Haloactinomyces albus: one gene and its partner. The protein of the gene in region 2 binds, or shares a complex with, the protein of the main gene of each other region. Links are inferred from orthologs where the notes say so. Each region holds a gene or a part of one and is shown on either strand. Other genes may lie near its edges.

Region 1 (9,610 bases), 2.5 Mb from region 2 along the record:
GCGGAACGCTTCCCTGTCGATGGTGGCGGGTTCGGCCGACAGCCACCGGCCGATCTCCCGGACGAACTGCTCGGGCCCCATCGGCAGGATCGGCCGGACCGGCACCTCGGCGACGTCCCCGGTGGTGGTCTCGCCCGCACGGCTGGGATAGAGCACCAGCGCGCCGCGTACCTCGATTTCGGGCAACAGTTCTCGGTAGGAGGCAATGCCTTCCGGCAGTCGCGTCCCACCGCCCCGGAATTGCCGACCGTTGCGCCGGAACGTGCCACCGTCGTCGACCGTGTAATGCCCCGGTAACCACATCTTCGACTCGACCAGCACCAGCCGCCGTCCGCACAGCACCGCGTGATCCACATCGGCGAAAACGGAACCGGGCCACGACAGACCGTGGAAGATCCGCACACCCGGAAGCCGGGCCAGATACTCCGACATCAACTCCGCGGTGAGTCGCTCCGCAGGCTCACCGCGGACCGCGCCTGGTTGTCCGAACACTCTGCTGTTCCCGAACTCCGCGGAAAAGGCGCGATCGGCCCGTCCGGCGGGCAACCGATGCGGCACCAGACCCAGGAGCCCGGTGGCCGCCACCACCGGCACCAGCCACATGGTCAGCACCAGTAACGAGGGGGCGATCGTGAGCATGCCCGGGAGGAACAGCAACCATCCCCCGATGGCGGCCAGCACGGGCGCGTGCCCGTGCTCGGTCACGGGCAGGTAATGGAGTCGTTCGCCGGGGTCGACCGTCTTCCACCAGGGAAGATTGCTCGGATCCGGCCGTGTCTCGGGGGGAACGAAGTCCGGATCGCCACCGAAGTGGCGCGTGCGGCTCTGCCGGTTGGGGTCGCCGCTCCGCCGCTCGCGGTCCTTCTCCCGGGATCGGCCATCCCGCCGGGCCCGTGTGCCGGTACCGAACCATGGCATCGGTCTGGCGGTCCCACCTGCGGTGGCCTTGTCGTAGCCGGAGCGTCGCACCGGATCGCTCAGCGTTTCGTAGGCCTCCTGCAGCATCCGAAACGTGCCGGAGGTTCCTCCCGCGTCGGGATGCATCACCCGAGCCAAGGAGCGATACGCCGACTTGATCTCGGCTTCCGAGGCATTCCGGCTCACCCCGAGCAACTCGTAGTAGTCGACCCCGTCCACGCTTTACGTCCCACCTTCCGTCGCCGCACGGCAACGATATGGGGCCGATCAGTGCGGCAGCCGGGCCGGTTCGCACCAGAGGAGCACCGGGAGTTGTAGTGCGTGAACGGGCCGTCGGTGCGCTCTACCGGAGCAGCCGGGCCGGTTCACTCCGCTACTGCTGTCCCAGCACCGGCGCGAGGAACTGTCCGGTGTAGCTGCCCTCGACCTCGACGACCTGCTCGGGAGTTCCCTCCGCGACGAGCAGACCGCCGCCGTTACCGCCTTCGGGGCCGAGATCGAGAATCCAGTCGGACATCTTGATGACGTCGAGGTTGTGCTCGATGACGATCACCGTGTTGCCCTTGTCCACCAGACCGTTGACCACCCCGAGCAGCTTGCGGATGTCCTCGAAGTGCAACCCGGTGGTGGGCTCGTCGAGAATGTAGACGGTCTGCCCCGTCGAGCGCTTCTGCAACTCGCTGGCCAGCTTCACCCGCTGCGCCTCACCGCCGGACAGCGTGGGCGCGGGCTGACCGAGCCGCACATAGCCCAGGCCGACATCCACCAGCGTCTTCAAATGCCGGTGAATCGCGGTGATCGGCTCGAAGAACTCGGCGGCCTCCTCGATCGGCAGATCCAGGACCTCCGCGATGGTCCTGCCCTTGTAGTGCACCTCCAGGGTTTCCCGGTTGTACCGGGCCCCCTTGCACACCTCGCACGGCACGTACACGTCCGGCAGGAAGTTCATCTCGATCTTGAGGGTGCCGTCACCCGCGCAAGCCTCGCAGCGCCCCCCTTTGACGTTGAAGGAGAATCGGCCGGGCTGGTAGCCGCGCACCTTCGCTTCGGTCGTCTCGGCGAACAACTTGCGGATCCGGTCGAACACCCCGGTGTAGGTGGCCGGGTTGGAGCGCGGGGTGCGCCCGATCGGTGACTGGTCGACCTGCACCAGCTTGTCGACGTGCTCCAAGCCCTTGACCCGCTTGTGCCTACCGGGAACGGTCCGTGCTCCGTTGAGCTTGTTCGCCAGTGTCGAGGCCAGCACATCGTTGACCAGCGTCGACTTACCAGACCCCGACACGCCCGTCACTCCGATCAGGCAGCCGAGAGGAAACGAGACGTCGATCTCGTTCAGGTTGTGCTCGCGGGCCCCCACCACCGTCAGCTGCCGCTTGGCGTCCTTCGGGCGGCGCTTGTCCGGCAGCGGAATCCGCTTGCGCCGCGCGAGGTAGTCGCCGGTCAGGGAGTCCTCGTTGTCCAGCAGCTCCTTGAACGGCCCGCTGTGCACGACGCGGCCTCCGTGCTCACCGGCACCCGGGCCGATGTCGACCACCCAGTCCGAACTACGCACCGTGTCCTCGTCATGTTCGACCACGATCAGCGTGTTGCCCAGGTCACGCAGGCGGCTCAGAGTTTCCAGCAGGCGATGGTTGTCCCGCTGGTGCAACCCGATCGAGGGCTCGTCCAGCACGTAGAGCACCCCGACCAGGCCCGAACCGATCTGGGTGGCCAGGCGGATGCGCTGTGCCTCCCCGCCGGAGAGTGTGCCCGCGGCCCGGTCCAGGGACAGGTAGTCGAGCCCCACGTCCAGCAGGAAACCCAGCCTGGCCTGCACCTCCTTGAGGACGCGACCTGCGATCATCTCCTCACGTTGGCCCAGGACGAGATCGTTCAGGAAGGCCGCGCAGTCCCGTACGCTCAGCGCGCTGACCTCGGCGATGGACATGTCGCCGTGCTCGGCGTTTTCCATCGTCACCGCCAGGATCTCCGGCTTGAGCCGGGTGCCGTCACACGCCGGGCACGGCACGTCCCGCATGTAGCCCTCGTACTTTTCGCGGGCGTAGTCGGACTCGGTCTGCTCCAGCTTGCGTTCCAGGAACGGAATGACGCCCTCGTAGTTCGCGTAGTACGAGCGCTGCCTGCCGTAGCGGTTGCGGTAGCGCACGTGCACCTGATCGGTGGTGCCGTGCAGCACCGCCTTGCGGACCTTGGTCGGCAGCCGTCTCCAGGGGGTGTCCATCCGAAAACCGATGGCCTCGGACAGCGAGGTCAACAGCCTGGTGAAGTACTCCGCGGTGTGCCCGCCCGCCCACGGGGCGATGGCGCCCTCACCCAGCGGGAGGTCCTCATCGGGGACCACCAGTTCCGGGTCGACCTCCTTGCGGATGCCGAGCCCGGCACATTCGGGACAGGCGCCGTAGGGCGAGTTGAACGAGAACGAGCGCGGCTCCAGCTCCTCCACACCGAAGGGGTGGCCGTTGGGGCATGCCAGGTTCTCGGAGAACTTGCGTTCCCGCTGCGCGTCGTGCTCGTCGACGTCGACGAACTCCAGCGCGACCAGGCCGTCGGCCAGCCGCAGCGCGGTTTCCACCGAGTCGGTGAGTCGCTGCTTGGCACTGGCCTTGACCGTGAGCCGGTCCACGACCACGGCGATGTCGTGCTTCTCCTGCTTCTTCAGCGCCGGAGGGCTCTCCAGCGGATACACGGTGCCGTCGACGCGCGCACGAGCGAAGCCCTGTGTCTGCAGCTGCTCGAACAGGTCCACATACTCGCCCTTGCGCCCTCGCACGACGGGCGCGAGCACTTGGAAACGGGTGCGTTCGGGCATCGCCAACACCTGGTCGACGATCTGCTGTGGGGTCTGCTTGCTGATGAGCTCACCGCAGACGGGGCAGTGCGGCTTGCCCGCGCGGGCATAGAGCAACCGCAGGTAGTCATGGACCTCGGTAATGGTTCCCACCGTGGAGCGGGGGTTGCGGCTGGTCGACTTCTGGTCGATGGACACGGCCGGGGAAAGGCCCTCGATGAACTCCACGTCCGGCTTGTCCATCTGCCCCAGGAACTGCCGGGCATAGGCCGAGAGCGACTCGACGTAGCGGCGCTGCCCCTCGGCGAAGATGGTGTCGAAGGCGAGGCTCGACTTGCCGGATCCGGACAACCCGGTGAATGCGATGAGGCTGTTTCGCGGCAGGTCGAGGTCGATCCCACGCAGGTTGTGCTCACGGGCACCGCGGACGACAAGGCGGTCAGCCACTGTGATCCCTTCGAGAGTGCTGGTCGATGCGGGGTGAGGCGCACGGCCGTGCGACCCGAGCGAGTGCCGCGGGCATTGCGCGGGGCGGTGCCGCTGCCGGGTCCGGCGACCTTGCGCATCCATGCTATTCCCGGGCACCGACGGTCCCGGAAAGCACGCCCGCCGCCCCCACCATGCCAGCAGGTCCGCACGGCCCGACGGCAGGTACCTGTCCCCGCTACCGACAAGACACCTGCCGCGGCACGAGAACACGTCGACCGCCGTTCGGCATTCCCCGACGCCGAATCCCGTCCCTCACTCGTCCGAGTGAAACTACTCGGAAGCACGGACATTCTTGTGGGTGAGGCTTCCCACCTGCACAAAATATGCGCGCAGACTCTATCGAAGGCGCGTTCGTGCCGCTTACCCTCGAAGCTTCACCGCCGTGCGCCGACCCGGCGTGACGGGTCTCTCCGCACTCGGGTCTCTCCGCACTCGGGGAGAACTTCATGACCGATTTCGAACTCGCCCGCCGGTACCGGAGCGACAGCATGAGCACTCCCACCGGAAGCCCCCGGACCGCGGCACTGCTCGCCTCGATCGAGCACGCGACCGGACACGTGCTGGATGCCGTGCACACCATGGACGAGGTCTCGGTCCACCGGCCGAGCCTGCTGCCGAACTGGACACGAGCGCACGTCATCTCTCATCTCGCCCGGAGCGCGGACGGCTGTGTCAACCTGCTCACCTGGGCCAGGACCGGCGTCGAACACCCCATGTACGCCAGCAGGGAAGACCGGGACGCCGATATCCGCGAAGGCAGCGTGCGCAGTCACCGGATTCTGGTCGAGGACCTGCGAGCCTCGTCCGCCCGACTGGTCGAAGCAGCGCGCGCACTGCCCCCGCATGCCTGGTCCGCCGAGGTCGTGGGGGCACCGGGCAAACCGATCCCGGCTTACGAGGTGCTGCGCTCACGGTTGCTCGAACTGTGGATCCACCTGGTCGATCTCGACCACGGATTCGGGCTGGACGACATTCCCGCCGACGACGCCGAACAACTCCTCGCCGACACGGTCCGGCAGCTCGCGGGACGCCCGGACGTACCGGCGCTCACCGTGGTGGCCGAGTTCGCGGACGGCACGGTCCGTTCCTGGGACCTCGGAGTACCGCTCCAGCGGCCCCAGCAGGGCAAACGGATACACGGCCGTCCGGGTGCGCTGCTCGGCTGGCTGCTCGGCCGGGCGGGCAGTGGCGATCTCCGCGGCGATGTCCCCGATCTGCCACCGTGGCTGTGACACACCCGGCAACGGGTTAGGCTCTCGGGCGTGGAGATTCACGATCAGTACACGGGACACGTCGAGCCGGGTGGCGCGGCGACACGGCGCCAACTCGACGCACTGACCATCACGAAGCTCTCTGTCGGGCCGATGGACAACAACGCCTACCTGCTGACCTGCCGCCGCACCGGCGATGCGCTGCTGGTGGACGCCGCCAACGACCCGGAGCGCCTGACCGACCTGCTCGGTCACGATGACGAGCGCCCCCGCCTGCGCACCATCGTCACCACGCACAAGCACGGGGATCACTGGCAGGCACTGGGATCGATCGCGGGCCAGACCGGCTCCTACACCGTGGCGCATCCCGAGGATGCCGACGAGTTGCCGGTACCGCCGGATCGCCTGGTCGAGCACGGCGAGACCGTCCAGGTCGGCGAGTCCGCCGTCGAGGTCATCCACCTGCGGGGCCACACTCCCGGCTCGATCGCGCTGCTCTACCGCGACCCGACCGGCCACCCACACCTGTTCACCGGCGATTCCCTGTTCCCCGGCGGGGTCGGCAAAACCACCTCACCGGAGGCCTTCCGGTCACTGGTCGACGACGTGGAAAACCGCGTGTTCGCCGAACTCCCGGACACCACCTGGTTCTACCCGGGCCACGGCGACGACTCCACGCTGGGCACCGAACGCCCCAAGGTCCCGGAGTGGCGCGAACGCGGCTGGTGAGCGCCCGGTACGCAAAGCGATTGCCTCGGGACAGGATGCCCAGGATGTTCTAGAAACGCACACGTGGGGATAGACGCAGAGAAGATGGGTCGGCGAGTCGCCGGGGCTCGCCTCAGGGCAGAATTGCCCCAGGACCAACTGGCCACCGAGGTCCAACTCGATCGCTCGGCGCTGGCGAAGATCGAAGCCGGTCACCGCCGTGTGTCGGCGATCGAGTTGGCACGACTGGGTAGCGCTCTGGACGTGCGGATCGAGTGGTTCGTTCAGGACCTACCGGCTGCGATCGTCTCACGGCGCAACGCACGTGACCCCGGTGCGCCCAGCCCTCGCATCGACACCATGGTCGAACGGATCGCACGAGAGGCGGAATTCGTCGCCGAGCAGGACGAGCGGCTCGCTTTCCCGCTGTATCAGCACTGGCGATGCCCGAGACCACTACTCAGGCGGAGGAACTTGCCACAACCGCACGAGCTTTGCTCGGAGTGGACAGCGACGTCCCCTGCGCACACCTCGCCGACAAAGCGGCCACTCTCGGATTGCTGGTGTTCTCCCTCGGCTTGGGCGTCGAATCCGCTGACGCCGCGACGGTCCTTCTCCGCCATGGCGGTATCTCCCTCATCAACGGTGGGCTGCGTGTGGGTCGCCGACGTCTTGCACTGGCTCACGAACTCGGTCATTACCTGGTAGCGGATGATTACACTGTGGACTGGAGAGTCGCTGAGCACCAGGGCGACGAGCATCGAGAGAAAATGTTCGACAGGTTCGCGCGTGCTCTGCTTCTCCCGGAGACAGCCCTGCGGACCATCTGGACTCGCTACGCATCCGATGACGACAATGGTATGCGCACCGCCGCTGTCCGTACCGCGAGTTCGTATCGGGTCGACATGGCAACCCTCGCCCGCCGTCTCACCGAACTCGGCCTCGTTGATCGCGGAGACGCCGATTCGATCCGGTCGATTCGGACCACTCGCGCCGACATCGTGGAGCTGGACCTGGTGGTCGGCGAGGAATTGGTCCCTCCTGCCCTGCCACGCGAGTACGAGCGTGCCGTTCTCCGTCTATTCCGTAGCGAGTCGATCTCGACAGTGCGCGCTCTCGACCTGCTACTCGACACATGGACCGAAGAAATGTTGCCGGAACTGCCCAAGCGCACCGAAGACCAGATCTGGCAGTACGTCTGACCATGCCCCGATTCACGGACCAACTCCACCGCATGGCTGCGATACTCGATCGCATATTTCCGACGTGAGGCTGCCATAACCCGCCTCTTTCACAGAAAGTCGATCACTATCTCGGCTGTCCGCGCAAGCGGGAACGGTCTACGACGCAATCGCAGTCGTCGATGACGGACCTGCACGCAAGATCGCTCATGCGAACAGCGTGCCTTACCAGGGCACCTTCGGACTCCTGTGCGAGGCACTCCACGGGGATCTTGTTTCGGTCGATCCGATATCGACGGTCGCCGACCATCTACTGGAAAGTGAGTACCGGTTACCCTTCACGACAGGTGGTTTCAGGAAATGGGCACATGACCAAGGTTTGATACCGCCCATCGAATGAGCAACATTCAGTCTCGGCGAACCGAACGGAGCCCGCCGCTGAGCTGCTCGACGGTGGCGGTGGACTTGCCGACCAGGGCGGTGGCGAAGTAGCGGTCCAGCACCGGAAGGTTCGCCAGTTTCAGCGCGCTCCTGCGCAACCACAGCCGCAGCCGCGACGATGGCAGGAACCACTCGGCCCCACGCCGCCCGACCCGCTGCTTCTCGACGACGACCGGTTGCCACAACCGCCGATAACGGGTAAGCGCGGTATCGATGGAATCCGCACTCGCCAACTGCCCGCCGAGCACGTAGGCACCGGCGATGGCCAGCGAGGCACCCTGGCCGGCCAGCAGCGAGACCGCCTGGCATGCATCGCCCAGCAGGACCACTCGCCCGTGGCTCCACTGTGGAACCTCTATCTGGGCGACCTGGTCGTAGTACACTTCGGACGATTCCGGGCACTGTTCCAGGGCGCGCGGAACCACCCATCCCAGGTCCGAATAAGCCCGGCGCACGGCCGACCGCGCATCGTCCGGCAGCGTGGGGTCCGTGGTGCGGTGCACCGTAAAGGTGGCCACTCTGCCGTCGCGCAGGCCGTAGAATCCCATCTGCCGCCCCACCGTGTCGGTCAGGCAGAAACGATCCCGGACCCGCTGGTGGATCGACGGCTCGTCGAAGGTGTAGGCGGCGGTGTGAAACCCGAGGTAGCGGAAGTACCGCTCTTCCGGGCCGAACACCATCCGTCGCACGGTCGAATGAACGCCGTCCGCGCCGACGAGCAGGTCCGCGCCGAGGACCGACCCGTCATCAAGAGTGACGCGAACACCATCGGCGAAATTCTCGATCTCGGCGATGCCGCTGCCGAACCGCAGTTCCGCCTCGCCGATCACCCGTTCCCGAAGCGCCAGCTCCAGATCGGGACGCATGATGCTGAGCAGGCGGCCGTTGATCGCCTGCTCGAAGCGCGCGTAGTTCAGGCCCGCGCGCCGGTGACCGGAGTGGTCGACATAGCTCACCTTGGTGACCCGGTAGCCGAGTTCCTGCATCCGAGGCAGCACCCCCATCGCCTCGGCAGCCTCGTAACCGGGCCCGAAGAAGTCGATCATGTATCCCTGGCTGCGCGGACCGGGCGACTTCTCAACCAGGACGACGTCCCATCCGAGCGTCGTCAGGCGCTGAGCGAGAGACAAGCCGGCGATACCGGCTCCGCTGATCACTGCCTTCATCTGGAGCCTGCTTTCCGTGATCCATCACTGCCGTCGGATTCGGCGGGCGTGAAGAGCTTGCACAGCACCGGCGCGACTGCTGCCGAAGTCAACTCCGGATTCAGCGCCCGATGCAGCAGCACACCGTCGATGGCGGCGGCCAGCACGGAGGCGGTTTCCTCGGGTCTGTCCCGACCTCGTTCGCCGAGCCACCGGGCAAGGTCGCGCCGGAAGTCCGCGACCAGAGCGGTGAGTTCGCCCCGCAGGTTCTCGTCGCGGGTCGCAGCGAGGTATGCCTCGATGAACACCAACGAGGTGGAGTCGTTTCCCGTATAGCCGTCGAGGATTCCGAGGATCATGTCCATACCGGCCTCGACCGTCTCGGCGCTGTCGAGCGCGGGCCCGGCAGTGGACATCACCCGCCGCATCACCCCCACTGCCGACTCGCCGAGCAGTGCCTGCAGTGACGGGAAGTGATAGTGGACGAGCCCGGCAGCGACGCCCGCACGCTCGGCCAGAACCCGGGTAGTCACCGCGTTCCAGCCCAGTTCCGGGATGAGCTCGGCTGCGGCGGCCAGGAGCTTCTGCCGTACTTCCCGTCCTCGTTCCGCCGCTGTCCGTCCCGGCATGCCCGTTGCCCTTCCTGCTCCGCTGCGCACATCCCTGCTGACTGGTCATCTGTCTTGGGCAATTGCCCAATAATAGCACGATGGCCGCAGTGGGTTCTGC
Region 2 (10,423 bases):
AGGCACTGTCACTCGCGCGCACCCGCCTGCCGAATTCGGCCGGGACACCCCTGGCACGGTCGGCCTTGATGAGTGCGGCGGCCTGCTGTGGCCCCCGGGCCATGCGCTCGGCCTTGGTCTTGGCTTCCTTGCGGGTGGTGGCTTGGGTGTAGTCGAACGTGACCGATGTCGTGCCGAGGTACTTGCGGCCGAGCTCGGTCATCAACAGCTGCGAGCGCACCACCTCGCGGTAATTCCGAGCGGTGAAGATCGTGCCCTCGGCCGCGGCCTGTGCTCCGCCCGCACGGTTGATCCTCGTGGTGATCTCCTGCTCGGAGACCCGCAGGTTCTCGCGGCGAGCCGCTTGGGCGGCCAATTCCCGGCGGACCGCGAATCCGGCGATCCGCCGGGCGAGATCGTCCATCCGGCCCTGCTGTCGTAGTTGATCGGCCAGATCGGGGTTCTTGTTCAGTACGGCGGTGAACCGGGACTCCACTGCGGTCAGTGGGATCGCTCGGTCACCGACGATGGCAGCCGTGCCGACCTTGCCCGGGCCCGCCCCGCAACCGGCGAGCAGCAGGCAGGCCGCGAGCAACGCGATGAGCACCCGAGTGGGTCGAAGGATGACGGAACTCACAACGGACACCTTCTCATGAAGACACCGCCTGTGTCCGCAGCATCACGCCGGAAACCCGACAAGATCCGTATCGGCGTCCGGCTACGCCCGCGGACTCCGAAATTCGCCGCATGCCGGAAATACGGCACGAGTTACCAACCGGTTAAGTATCGCCGAACTTCGGAGACCGGTATGGATCATCCCTCCCGGAAACAACTTACTGTGATCAACGGCACTGCGATATTGATCACATCGCCGGTCACGGCATGGGTTGCTTTCCGACTTGGAGGGAATATGCGTCGGTTCACCACTCGCCTCACCCGAATCACCGCCCTCGCGGCAGTGGCCGCCGCCTCCGTGCTCTCCCCCGCAGCCGCCTCGGCCGCCCCGGCGCACGACCCCGTCGTTTTCGTGCACGGCTGGGTCGGTGCGGACTGGAACTGGACGGAGATGGTCGAGGACTTCGAATCCGACGGCTGGAGCGAGGACGAGCTGCACGTGTGGCAGTATGACTGGGCACAGTCCAATGTGACCACTGCCGGAGAGCTCGCGAGCAAGGTCGACCAGGTACTCGGCAACACCGGTGCGGACCGGGTCGACATCGTCACCCATTCCATGGGCGGTCTGTCCTCGCGCTACTTCCTGAAGTTTCTCGGCGGCACCGCACAGGTCGACGACTGGGTGAGCATCGGCGGACCCAACCACGGCACCAACGCCGCCTATGCGTGCTGGACGACCTCCTGCGAGGAGATGCGCTACGAGTCGACGTTTCTGACCGATCTCAACGCCGGCGACGAGACACCGGGCGGGGTCGACTACGGAACGTTTCGTTCACCGTGCGACGAAGTGATCAACCCGGACAGCAGCACCGTGCTGGCAGGCGCGACCAACACGCAGGTGTCCTGCACCGGACACGTCACACTGCTCTCCTCCGACGAGGTCTCCGAAGGCGTCCGGGATTTCGTGGAGTGAGCACGGCGTGCCGGCCGCATGGTGAATGCGTCGTTGTGGCACTCCGACCGCCACAGCGACGCATTCACCTCGTACGTCCGAGCTCGCGCAGTTCCTGTCGGAAGACATCCGGAGTTGCGGGGAGCACGTGCCTGCGCAGATCACCGTCCTCTTCGGCGCCGTCCCCTTCGGCTCCATCCGCACGAGCGCGTTTGACCACGGTCAGCAGTGCTCCCTGCCGCCCCGCGTAATAGTTCAGCGGATGGTCGCAAACCCTCTCCCCGCCCTTGGCCGTCCTGGTTGACCGGCCGACCTGCATGGCAAAGTCCAGCGGGCCACTCGTCAGTTCCTCGATGCGGTCGTGCTTGCGCTGCAGCGCCTCCCGGGCCGAGTGGGGCCGCCGAACCTCGTCTCCCGACTCCGCCCACTCGTCCTCGGGTTTCACCGGTACACGGCGCGGCGGACGCTCCGGTGCCACGACCATGGCGGTGTCGGCAATCGGCTCGGCGTCGGGTAGCAGGCTCACCACCGTCGACAGCAGCACATCCGACGGCACGGGTTCGAGAAGAACCCGCCCGTCCTCCTCCGCGGCCAGCACCGCGCACCCGTCGGACTCGGCGGCGTGAAAGCCACCGTAGGTCGTCCCCTCGTCGCCGCGGATCGCGTACCAACCGTAGATGCGCCGCTGCGGCTCGTGCAGCAGACGAATCGTGTCGCGCAACGGCCGCACCGGCGTGTCCACGACCGCCAAGCCGCGCTCGCGCAGATCGGCGAGGACTTCGGTGACGATCCGGATGCGTTCCCGATTCGTACTTCCCGGCGAAATCCCTTCCAAACCGGCCGGTTTCGGGGTGCCCTCCCCGCACTCGCCGTGATGCAGCACGTCATAGCAGGTGTAGCTCAGCACGACCGGGCGGTCGAGGATCCGCTCGAAACGCTCCCCGCTCACTGCCGGTCTTCCCGCTCGGAGGGCAGCGCGCCGAGCACGGGCGGGGCGGTTCTCCCGGCGATGCCGAACAGTTCGTCCGGGCTCTCGTCGGCCGCCAGCCACTCGGGATTCTCGTGCTGCTCGTCGTCCGCACCCTGCCGGCCCCGGCCGCCCGCACCGGCTGCTCTCGGCGGTGCACCGGTGGTACTGCGGGCGGCCCCACCGGAACCGGTGTCCGCTCGATCACCGAAGCCGGAGACACCCCGTCCGCTGATGCCACCGCGGCCACCGACCCGCTCGCCGAGCACATCGCCACCGAGTACGGCAACACCGCCTGCGGCGAGGCCTGCCGCACCGGCCGCCACACTCGCACCGGAGAGATCGTGGTCGGCACCGAACTCGAAACCGCCACCCCCGGGCAGTCCGTCGTCCTCGCTCCAGGCCAAGGCGGTGACCACGGGGGCAGCGCCACCGGACCCGTCGAAGCGCGGCACACTGCCTGCGTGGCCGCCGGTCTGCGAACCGTATCCCTGCAGCGCTGCCTGATTGGTCCGTTGCTCGGCGGCGTAGGACCGAGCCTCCTGGTGATAGTCGACCGCACCGAGCTCACCCGTGAGCGGGTCGATCCTCGGTGGGTGCGCGGACACGTCGAGAACGTTCTTCTTCGCCTCGTTGAACTCGAAGCTCTGCGCCGCCAGGGCACTACCGGCCCGGGCAGCACAGGCGCTCGCGGTGTCGGCGGCATCACGCAAGGCGCGGCCGGCGGTCTGCGCGGCGGTCGCTGCCTCACCCTCCCAGGAGGCCCGCAGCTTGCCCATCGCGGAGTCGACGGCGTCGGCGACCTCGGCGTGCTTCTCGGACACCTTGCCCCAGCCGTCGACCGCATCGTCGAGGCTGCCGGTGCCGGGCCCGTGGTGGAACCAGGCGTAGATCCGGTGGCCGCTGACGCCTTCCGGACGGATGTCCGGCGTCAACCGGTCGTGCACCCGGTCCGCCGCACTCCGGAAATCATCGACGGTCGCGCAAGCAGCATTCCGCACGTCGTCGGCGATATTGCCGCCGACCTCCCGGATGTGGTCCAGTCCCCAGCCCATCACGCGCCCGCCTTCAGCATCCGCACCACCTCGGTCACCACCGCGCGCACCCGCATGCACCCGGCGAGCAGAGTAGCGGCGGGCAATGCCACGGCCGCGCGGCCGGCCCTGTTCGGCAAGGTCACGACTCCGGCCGGAACGATCGGGTGGAGCGGTCTTCCTGCGCGTCGTACCGGCGCATCGCCGCCTCCAGGTTTTCGATCATCGACTCGATGCTTTCCCGGTCACGCGCGTTGGAGCTCACGTAGTTCGCCACCAACTCGGAGCCCATCGTTGTCACGGCCCGGGCGCTATACGGATCACCGCCCGGGGCAACGATGTGCTGATGACGCAACGCCTCATCAGCCGCCTGTTCCAGCGCCATGAGAGCACGGCGCAAGTCGGCGATGGCTTCGGGAATCCGCTCACGTTCGATGGTGTAACCGACACTGGTGGCCCCGCCCGAGGAAAGAGCCTGCTCCGCGTCGGGAGAACCGGCGATGTCGCCGTCACCGGACATGGCCATCGACGCGCTGACGAGTGCCACGGAACCTCCCTGCCGCTGCGGACCTGCAGCCGACTGTCCACCGACAGCTGCCACGGCGCAGTCTGCCAGACGGCCGGCGCGTCATGGGAGGATCCGCCGAATCCCCACGTGCAACTGTTTTGAAAGGTCGCGCATCTCCGACGTAGGGCGGGAGGCACCGGAGGAGTACCTCGCCCGCCACTGAGCCACTCATCCCACGGGTGCGGGGGCAGCCACCAGGGACTCGACGAGCTTGGTGCACCAGTCGAGCAGCGCCTCGTCGCGCAGCTGCGGCGCACCGATCCGACCGCCCGCGGCGCCCTCGGTCGGGCGCGGGACCGACACGGTGCGCACGGCCGCCTTGTACACCGCCTTCGGGTACAGGCGCTTGAGCCGCACCTGCGCCGACTCCGACAGCTCCACCGGTGCCAACCGCAACGACGATCCCTGCAGGGTGACCTCGGTGACCCCGTGCGCACGGCAGACCTGCCGGAACGCCGCGACCTTGAGCAGCCGCTCCACCGAGTCGGGCACCGGGCCGTAGCGATCGGCCAGCTCCGAGCGCACCGCGTCCAACGCGGGCCCGGCCGCAGCGGCGGCGATCTTGCGGTAGGCCTCCAGCCGCAACCGTTCACCCGGCACGTAGTCGTGCGGGATGTGGGCGTCCACCGGCAGATCCACCCGCACCTCGGCGAGCTCCTCCTCCTCGCCCGGTTCCGCCCCGGCGTGCTCGCGGAAGGCCTGCACGGCTTCACCGACCAGTCGCATGTACAGGTCGAACCCGACACCGGCGATGTGGCCGGACTGCTCGGCGCCGAGGATGTTGCCCGCGCCCCGAATCTCCAGGTCCTTCATCGCCACCGCCATCCCGGCGCCGAGCTCGGAGTTCTGCGCGATCGTGGCCAGCCGGTCGTGCGCGGTGTCGGTCAGCGGCTTCTCCGGCGGATACAGGAAGTAGGCGTACCCGCGCTCGCGGGCCCGCCCGACGCGCCCGCGCAGCTGGTGCAGCTGCGCCAGGCCGAGCGTGTCCGAGCGCTCCACGATCAGCGTGTTGGCGTTGGAGATGTCCAGGCCGGTCTCCACGATCGTGGTGCACACCAGCACGTCGTGCTCGCGTTCCCAGAAACCCTGGATGATCTTTTCCAGCCTGTCCTCGTTCATCTGGCCGTGCGCGGTGACGATGCGTGCCTCCGGCACGAGCTCCCGCAGGTGTCGCGCGGCCTTCTCGATGCTCTGCACCCGGTTGTGCACGAAGAAGACCTGGCCGTCGCGCAGCAGCTCCCGCCGGATCGCCGCGGCCACCTGCTTCTCGTCATAAGCGCCGACGTAGGTCAGCACCGGGTGGCGCTCCTCGGGCGGGGTGAGGATGGTCGACATCTCGCGGATACCGGCCATGCTCATCTCCAGCGTCCGGGGGATCGGCGTGGCCGACATGGTCAGCACGTCGACGTGCGTGCGCAGTGACTTGATGTGCTCCTTGTGCTCGACACCGAAGCGCTGCTCCTCGTCGACGATCACCAGCCCCAGGTCCTTGTAGCGGATACCGGTCTGCAGCAGGCGATGCGTGCCGATGACGATGTCCACCTCGCCACTGGCCAACCCGTTGACGGTCTGCTCGCCCTCGTGCGGGTCGGTGAACCGCGACAGACCCTTGATGACCACCGGGAAGGAGTGCATCCGGTCGGTGAAGGTGTTGAGGTGCTGCTGGGCCAGCAGCGTCGTCGGCACCAGCACCGCGACCTGCTTGCCTTCCTGCACCGCCTTGAAGGCGGCGCGCACGGCGATCTCGGTCTTGCCGTAGCCGACGTCACCGGAGACGACCCGGTCCATCGGCACCGAGCTCTGCATGTCGGCCTTGGCTTCCTCGATCGCGGCCAGCTGGTCGCCGGTCTCGGTGTAGGGGAAGGCGTCCTCGAGCTCGCGCTGCCACGGGGTGTCCGCGCTGAACGCATGGCCGGGTGAGGACTGGCGGGCAGCGTAGAGCTGGACGAGTTCGGAGGCGATCTCCTTGACCGCCTTGCGCGCCTTGGCCTTGGTGTTCTTCCAGTCCGTTCCGCCGAGCTTGTTCAGCGTGGGCAGCTCGCCGCCGACATAGCGGGAGACCTCGTCGAGCTGGTCGGTCGGCACGAACAGCCGGTCGCCGGGCTGGCCGCGCTTACTGGAGGCGTACTCCAGCACCAGGTACTCACGAGTGGCGTCACCGACGGTGCGCTGCACCATCTCGACGTACTTGCCGATGCCGTGCTGCTCGTGCACGACGTGATCGCCCGGCTTGAGCGCGAGCGGGTCGACACCGTCGCGACGACGCGAGGGCATCCTGCGCATGTCCTTTGTGGACGTTCCACCACGTCCACCGGTCAGGTCGGTCTCGGTCAGCACCACGAGCCCCACGTCGGGCGCGGCGAAACCGTCCTCCAAACCGCCACGCACGACCGTGACCACACCGGACTCCGGCTCCGAAACGAGTCCGTCCTCGGCGTGCCCGGCGGGAAGCTCCACCTCGCCCAACTGCTGCACGGCACGCTGGGCTGTCCCGGTCCCGGGCACGACGATCACCGCGGCACCCCCGCCCGCCGTGTGCGTACGCAGATCGGTGAAGGCACGTTCGAGCTCACCTCGGTACTGCTCCACCGGTTTCAGCGTCAGGCGCACGGTCTCGGCGGCCACATCGGTGGTCTCCCCCGCGTCGGCGTCGCTGCTGAGCTGGCTCAGCGTCCACCACGGCAACCCCCGCTCACGGGTGTGCTCGGCGACCTCGGCCAACCCCCGGTAGGCCGAGGCCCCGAGATCGATCGGCGCCTTCCCGCCATCGGCCGCCACCATCCAGGAAGCCTCCAGGAACTCCTGGCCGGTGCGCACCAGATCGGCGGCCCTGGCCCGCACCTTCTCCGGATCGGCGAGCACGACGTGGGTAGTTGCCGGGACCAGATCGGTCAGCAACTGCATTTCTCCCGCGCACAGCGCCGGAATCAACGCTTCCATACCGTCCACCGGAGCACCGGCGGCAATCTTGCCGAGCATCTCGGTCAGCTGCGGATCGGACTCGTGCTGAGCGGCGAGCGTGCTCGCGCGCTCCTGCACATCGGCGGTGATCAGCAACTCCCGGCACGGTGGCGCGAACAGTTCGACGTCGTCCTCCGTACCGCTGTCCTCGGACAGCGACCGCTGATCGCCCACCGAGAAAGGCCGGATCTCGGTGGCTTCGTCCCCCCAGAACTCGACCCGCAGCGGATGCTCCTCGGTGGGCGGGAACACATCGATGATGCCGCCGCGCACGGCGAACTCGCCGCGCTTTTCCACCATGTCGACCCGTTCGTAGGCCAGCCCCGCCAGGCGTTGGACCAGCTCCTCGAAGTCGTGTTCCGCACCGACGCGCAGCCGTACCGGAGGCAGCTCGCCCAGACCGGGCGCGATCGGCTGGATCAGGCTGCGCACCGTCGTGATCAGTACCCGGATCGGGCCGCGCGCGTCCTCCTCGGGATGGGCCAGACGGCGCAGCACCGCCAACCTCTTGCCGACGGTGTCGGCGCGTGGTGAGAGCCGCTCGTGCGGCAGCGTCTCCCACGACGGCAGCACTTCGACACCGTCCGCGCCGAGCAGGCCCGACAGAGCCGCCGCGGTCTCGTCGGCCGCACGTCCGGTCGCGGTGACCAGCAGTACCGGGCGGTTCACTCCGCCGGCACGCTCCCCGGCGGCCAGGGCGGCGGCCACCATCGGGCGCGCCGCCGCGGGCCCCTCCAGGACCAGGCGAGAACGATCGGTCGCCTCGACGATCTGCTGCACAGCCGGATCCCGGAACAATGTTTCGAGCAGTCCGCCCAGTAATCCGGCCGATGGGGAATCGCCCGGTTGGGAGCCAGCCTGGGTCATGGAAGTACCTCGCACCGCGCCAGAGCACACGAACCAAAGTCACACGAACAGGGACACGCTCGCCGACTCCCACCGGGCACGCGACCGTCCGGAGCGGTCCGCCACCCGGGCAGCCAAGGCGAAAAGGGTCCCCGTCCAGCTTACGACTCCCCACAGCCCGCACTCCCCCGGCCCGCACCGTGCTCCTGCCCGCACCGTGCTCCGGTTTCGGCACCACCGTGCCCAGCGCACGCCGCCGCACACAGCCATGATCCCCGCGTGCCGGGTGAAATACTGTGTGTATGTTCACGCGGCCTGTACTCACGCGACGCCGTGCCCTGACCGGGCTGGCCGGGCTGCTCACGCTGACCGGATGCAGCGGTGACGGCAGGGGAAACGGTCAGCGCACAACCGGACCGTCCGATCCCGTACCCACCACGCCCTCATCGACGGCTCTGCGGGTGGAAGTCCTCGCAGGCGGACTCGAGCACCCCTGGGGCATCGATTTCCTGCCGGACGGTTCCGCCCTGATCACCCAGCGTCCGGGGCGCCTGGCCCTGCTGTCCGGAGGCCGGCTACGGGAGGTCCGAGCCGACTTCGGCGACGTGCTCGTGCGCGGCGAAGGCGGTCTGATGGGCCTGCTCGTCCACCCGGAGTTCGCCACCAGCCGGCGGTTTCTCACCTGTCAGACCCACCAGGTCGACGGCCGTGCCGTGGACATCCGGCTGGTCACCTGGCAACTGTCCGAGGACGGCAACAGCGCACGGCGCGTCGGCCCGTTGCTGACCGGACTCCCGATCAATCCCAGCGGCAGGCACTCGGGATGCCGCCCCGGACTGGCCGACGACGGCAGCCTGCTGGTCACCACCGGCGACAGCGCCCGCCCGACGGTCGCGCAGGACCTCTCCTCCCTCGGCGGCAAGGTCCTGCGGATGGACATCGACACCGGAGCCCCGTTGCCGGGCAACCCCTTCCTCGACTCGCCGGACCCCGCCACGCGGCTGATCCTCACCTACGGTCACCGCAATCCCCAGGGCATCGCGTTCCGCCCTGCTGGGCGGGCCCGCCCGGACGACCAGGTGTTCATCGCCGAGCACGGGCCGGACGTCGACGACGAGATCAACCTGCTCCGGCCGGGTGGCAACTACGGATGGGATCCGTCCCGGGGTGGGACGCAGGAGTACTACGACGAATCGGTGCCGATGACCGACCTGCAGCGCTTCCCGAACGCGGTACCCGCGGTGTGGACCTCCGGCGACGAGACCGAGGCCGTGTGTGATGCGACATTCCCGACCGGCCCGCAGTGGGGTCCGCTCGACGGGGTACTGGCGGTCACCGCGCTCAAGGGCAGCAAGGTGCTGCTGTTCCGGCTGAGCGAGGACGGCCGGAGTGTGCGCAGCGTGTCGGTGCCCGGAGAACTCGACGGCACCCACGGCCGCCTGCGTGCGGCCACCCGGGGCCCCGACGGTGCGCTGTACGTCTCGACCTCGAACGGCTCCGACGACAAGATCCTGCGCGTCTCCCCCGGTTAAGAGGCGGAGTCGGTTCCGCAGCCGACTCACTCGCCGAGGGCGAGGTCGACGTGCCCGTGGTCGAAGTCTCGGACCAGGGGCACCATCATCGGCGTCCGCGACTGCGGATCGGGCACGATCTCGCACCGGAGTCCGAAGACGTCCTCCACCAGTTCGGCGGTGAGGATCTCCTCCGGCACTCCCTCGGCGACGATCCGCCCCTCCTTCATCATGATGAGGTGACCGGCGAACCGGGCGGCCTGGTTGAGATCGTGGAGTACCGCGGTCACCGTTCGGCCGTCGCGCTGCAGCATCGCGCACAACTCGAGCAGCTCGTACTGATGTGCGATGTCGAGGAACGTCGTCGGCTCGTCGAGCAGCAGGGTGGAGGTCTGCTGTGCCAGCACCATCGCGACCCACACTCGCTGGCGCTGGCCACCCGACAGCTCGGTGACATGCCGCTGCGACAGGTCGGCGGTCCCCGTCAGTGCGAGTGCGGTATCGATGGCGTCCTGATCGTCGGGAGTCCACTGACGCCACAGCGAGTGATACGGGTAGCGCCCACGCCCGACCAGATCGCCCACGCGAATCGCGTCGGGAGTGACCGGGCTCTGTGGGAGCAATGCGACGCGGCGCGCGACCTGCTTGCTGCCGTAGGAACGGATCGGTCGACCGTCGAGAAGCACCTGCCCGCGCGTCGGAGTCAGGATGCGCGCCAGCGACTTGAGCAGCGTCGACTTGCCGCAACCGTTCGGTCCGATGATCGCGGTGAACTCGCCGTCCGGGATATCGACGGAGAGACCGTCGCAGACCACGCGGCCGTCATAGGCGAGAGTGAGATCGCGAGCGGCCAGCCCCGTGGTGACACCGCTCGCGAGGGCATCACCGCGGACAGCGGTATCGCCGTGGGTTCGCAGGGGGTTGCGCGGACTCACATCGTTCCTTTCTTCCACTCGCGGACGAGCAGGTAGCCGAGATACAGGCCTCCGA

The links.
Region 1: the proteins of mfd (region 2) and uvrA are in contact, whole or in part, in a crystal structure (PDB 4DFC), measured with the Escherichia coli proteins. The link is inferred for Haloactinomyces albus from one-to-one orthologs.

What each region holds. Positions count from the first base shown.
Region 1 is NZ_JAVDXW010000001.1:542,300-551,909, forward strand. Bases 1,092-4,520 are described here. They hold uvrA (excinuclease ABC subunit UvrA), read right to left. Parts: upstream 4,154-4,520; coding sequence 1,292-4,153; downstream 1,092-1,291. Other genes in these bases: JOF55_RS02520 (J domain-containing protein), read right to left, coding at 1,092-1,137. In the rest of the region: more of JOF55_RS02520, read right to left, coding at 1-1,091; JOF55_RS02530 (maleylpyruvate isomerase family mycothiol-dependent enzyme), read left to right, coding at 4,642-5,427; JOF55_RS02535 (MBL fold metallo-hydrolase), read left to right, coding at 5,458-6,135; JOF55_RS02540 (ImmA/IrrE family metallo-endopeptidase), read left to right, coding at 6,558-7,316; JOF55_RS02545 (FAD-dependent monooxygenase), read right to left, coding at 7,703-8,902; JOF55_RS02550 (TetR/AcrR family transcriptional regulator), read right to left, coding at 8,899-9,510. UniProt on the Escherichia coli protein: The UvrABC repair system catalyzes the recognition and processing of DNA lesions. UvrA is an ATPase and a DNA-binding protein. A damage recognition complex composed of 2 UvrA and 2 UvrB subunits scans DNA for abnormalities.
Region 2 is NZ_JAVDXW010000001.1:3,005,713-3,016,135, reverse strand. Bases 4,084-8,325 are described here. They hold mfd (transcription-repair coupling factor), read right to left. Parts: upstream 7,944-8,325; coding sequence 4,284-7,943; downstream 4,084-4,283. Other genes in these bases: JOF55_RS14230 (PQQ-dependent sugar dehydrogenase), read left to right, coding at 8,225-8,325; JOF55_RS14240 (hypothetical protein), read right to left, coding at 4,084-4,094. Outside these bases: JOF55_RS14260 (SurA N-terminal domain-containing protein), read right to left, coding at 1-616; JOF55_RS14255 (esterase/lipase family protein), read left to right, coding at 890-1,567; JOF55_RS14250 (ESX secretion-associated protein EspG), read right to left, coding at 1,632-2,495; JOF55_RS14245 (PPE domain-containing protein), read right to left, coding at 2,492-3,568; more of JOF55_RS14240, read right to left, coding at 3,690-4,083; more of JOF55_RS14230, read left to right, coding at 8,326-9,454; JOF55_RS14225 (ABC transporter ATP-binding protein), read right to left, coding at 9,481-10,368; JOF55_RS14220 (FecCD family ABC transporter permease), read right to left, coding at 10,365-10,423. UniProt on the Escherichia coli protein: Couples transcription and DNA repair by recognizing RNA polymerase (RNAP) stalled at DNA lesions. Mediates ATP-dependent release of RNAP and its truncated transcript from the DNA, and recruitment of nucleotide excision repair machinery to the damaged site.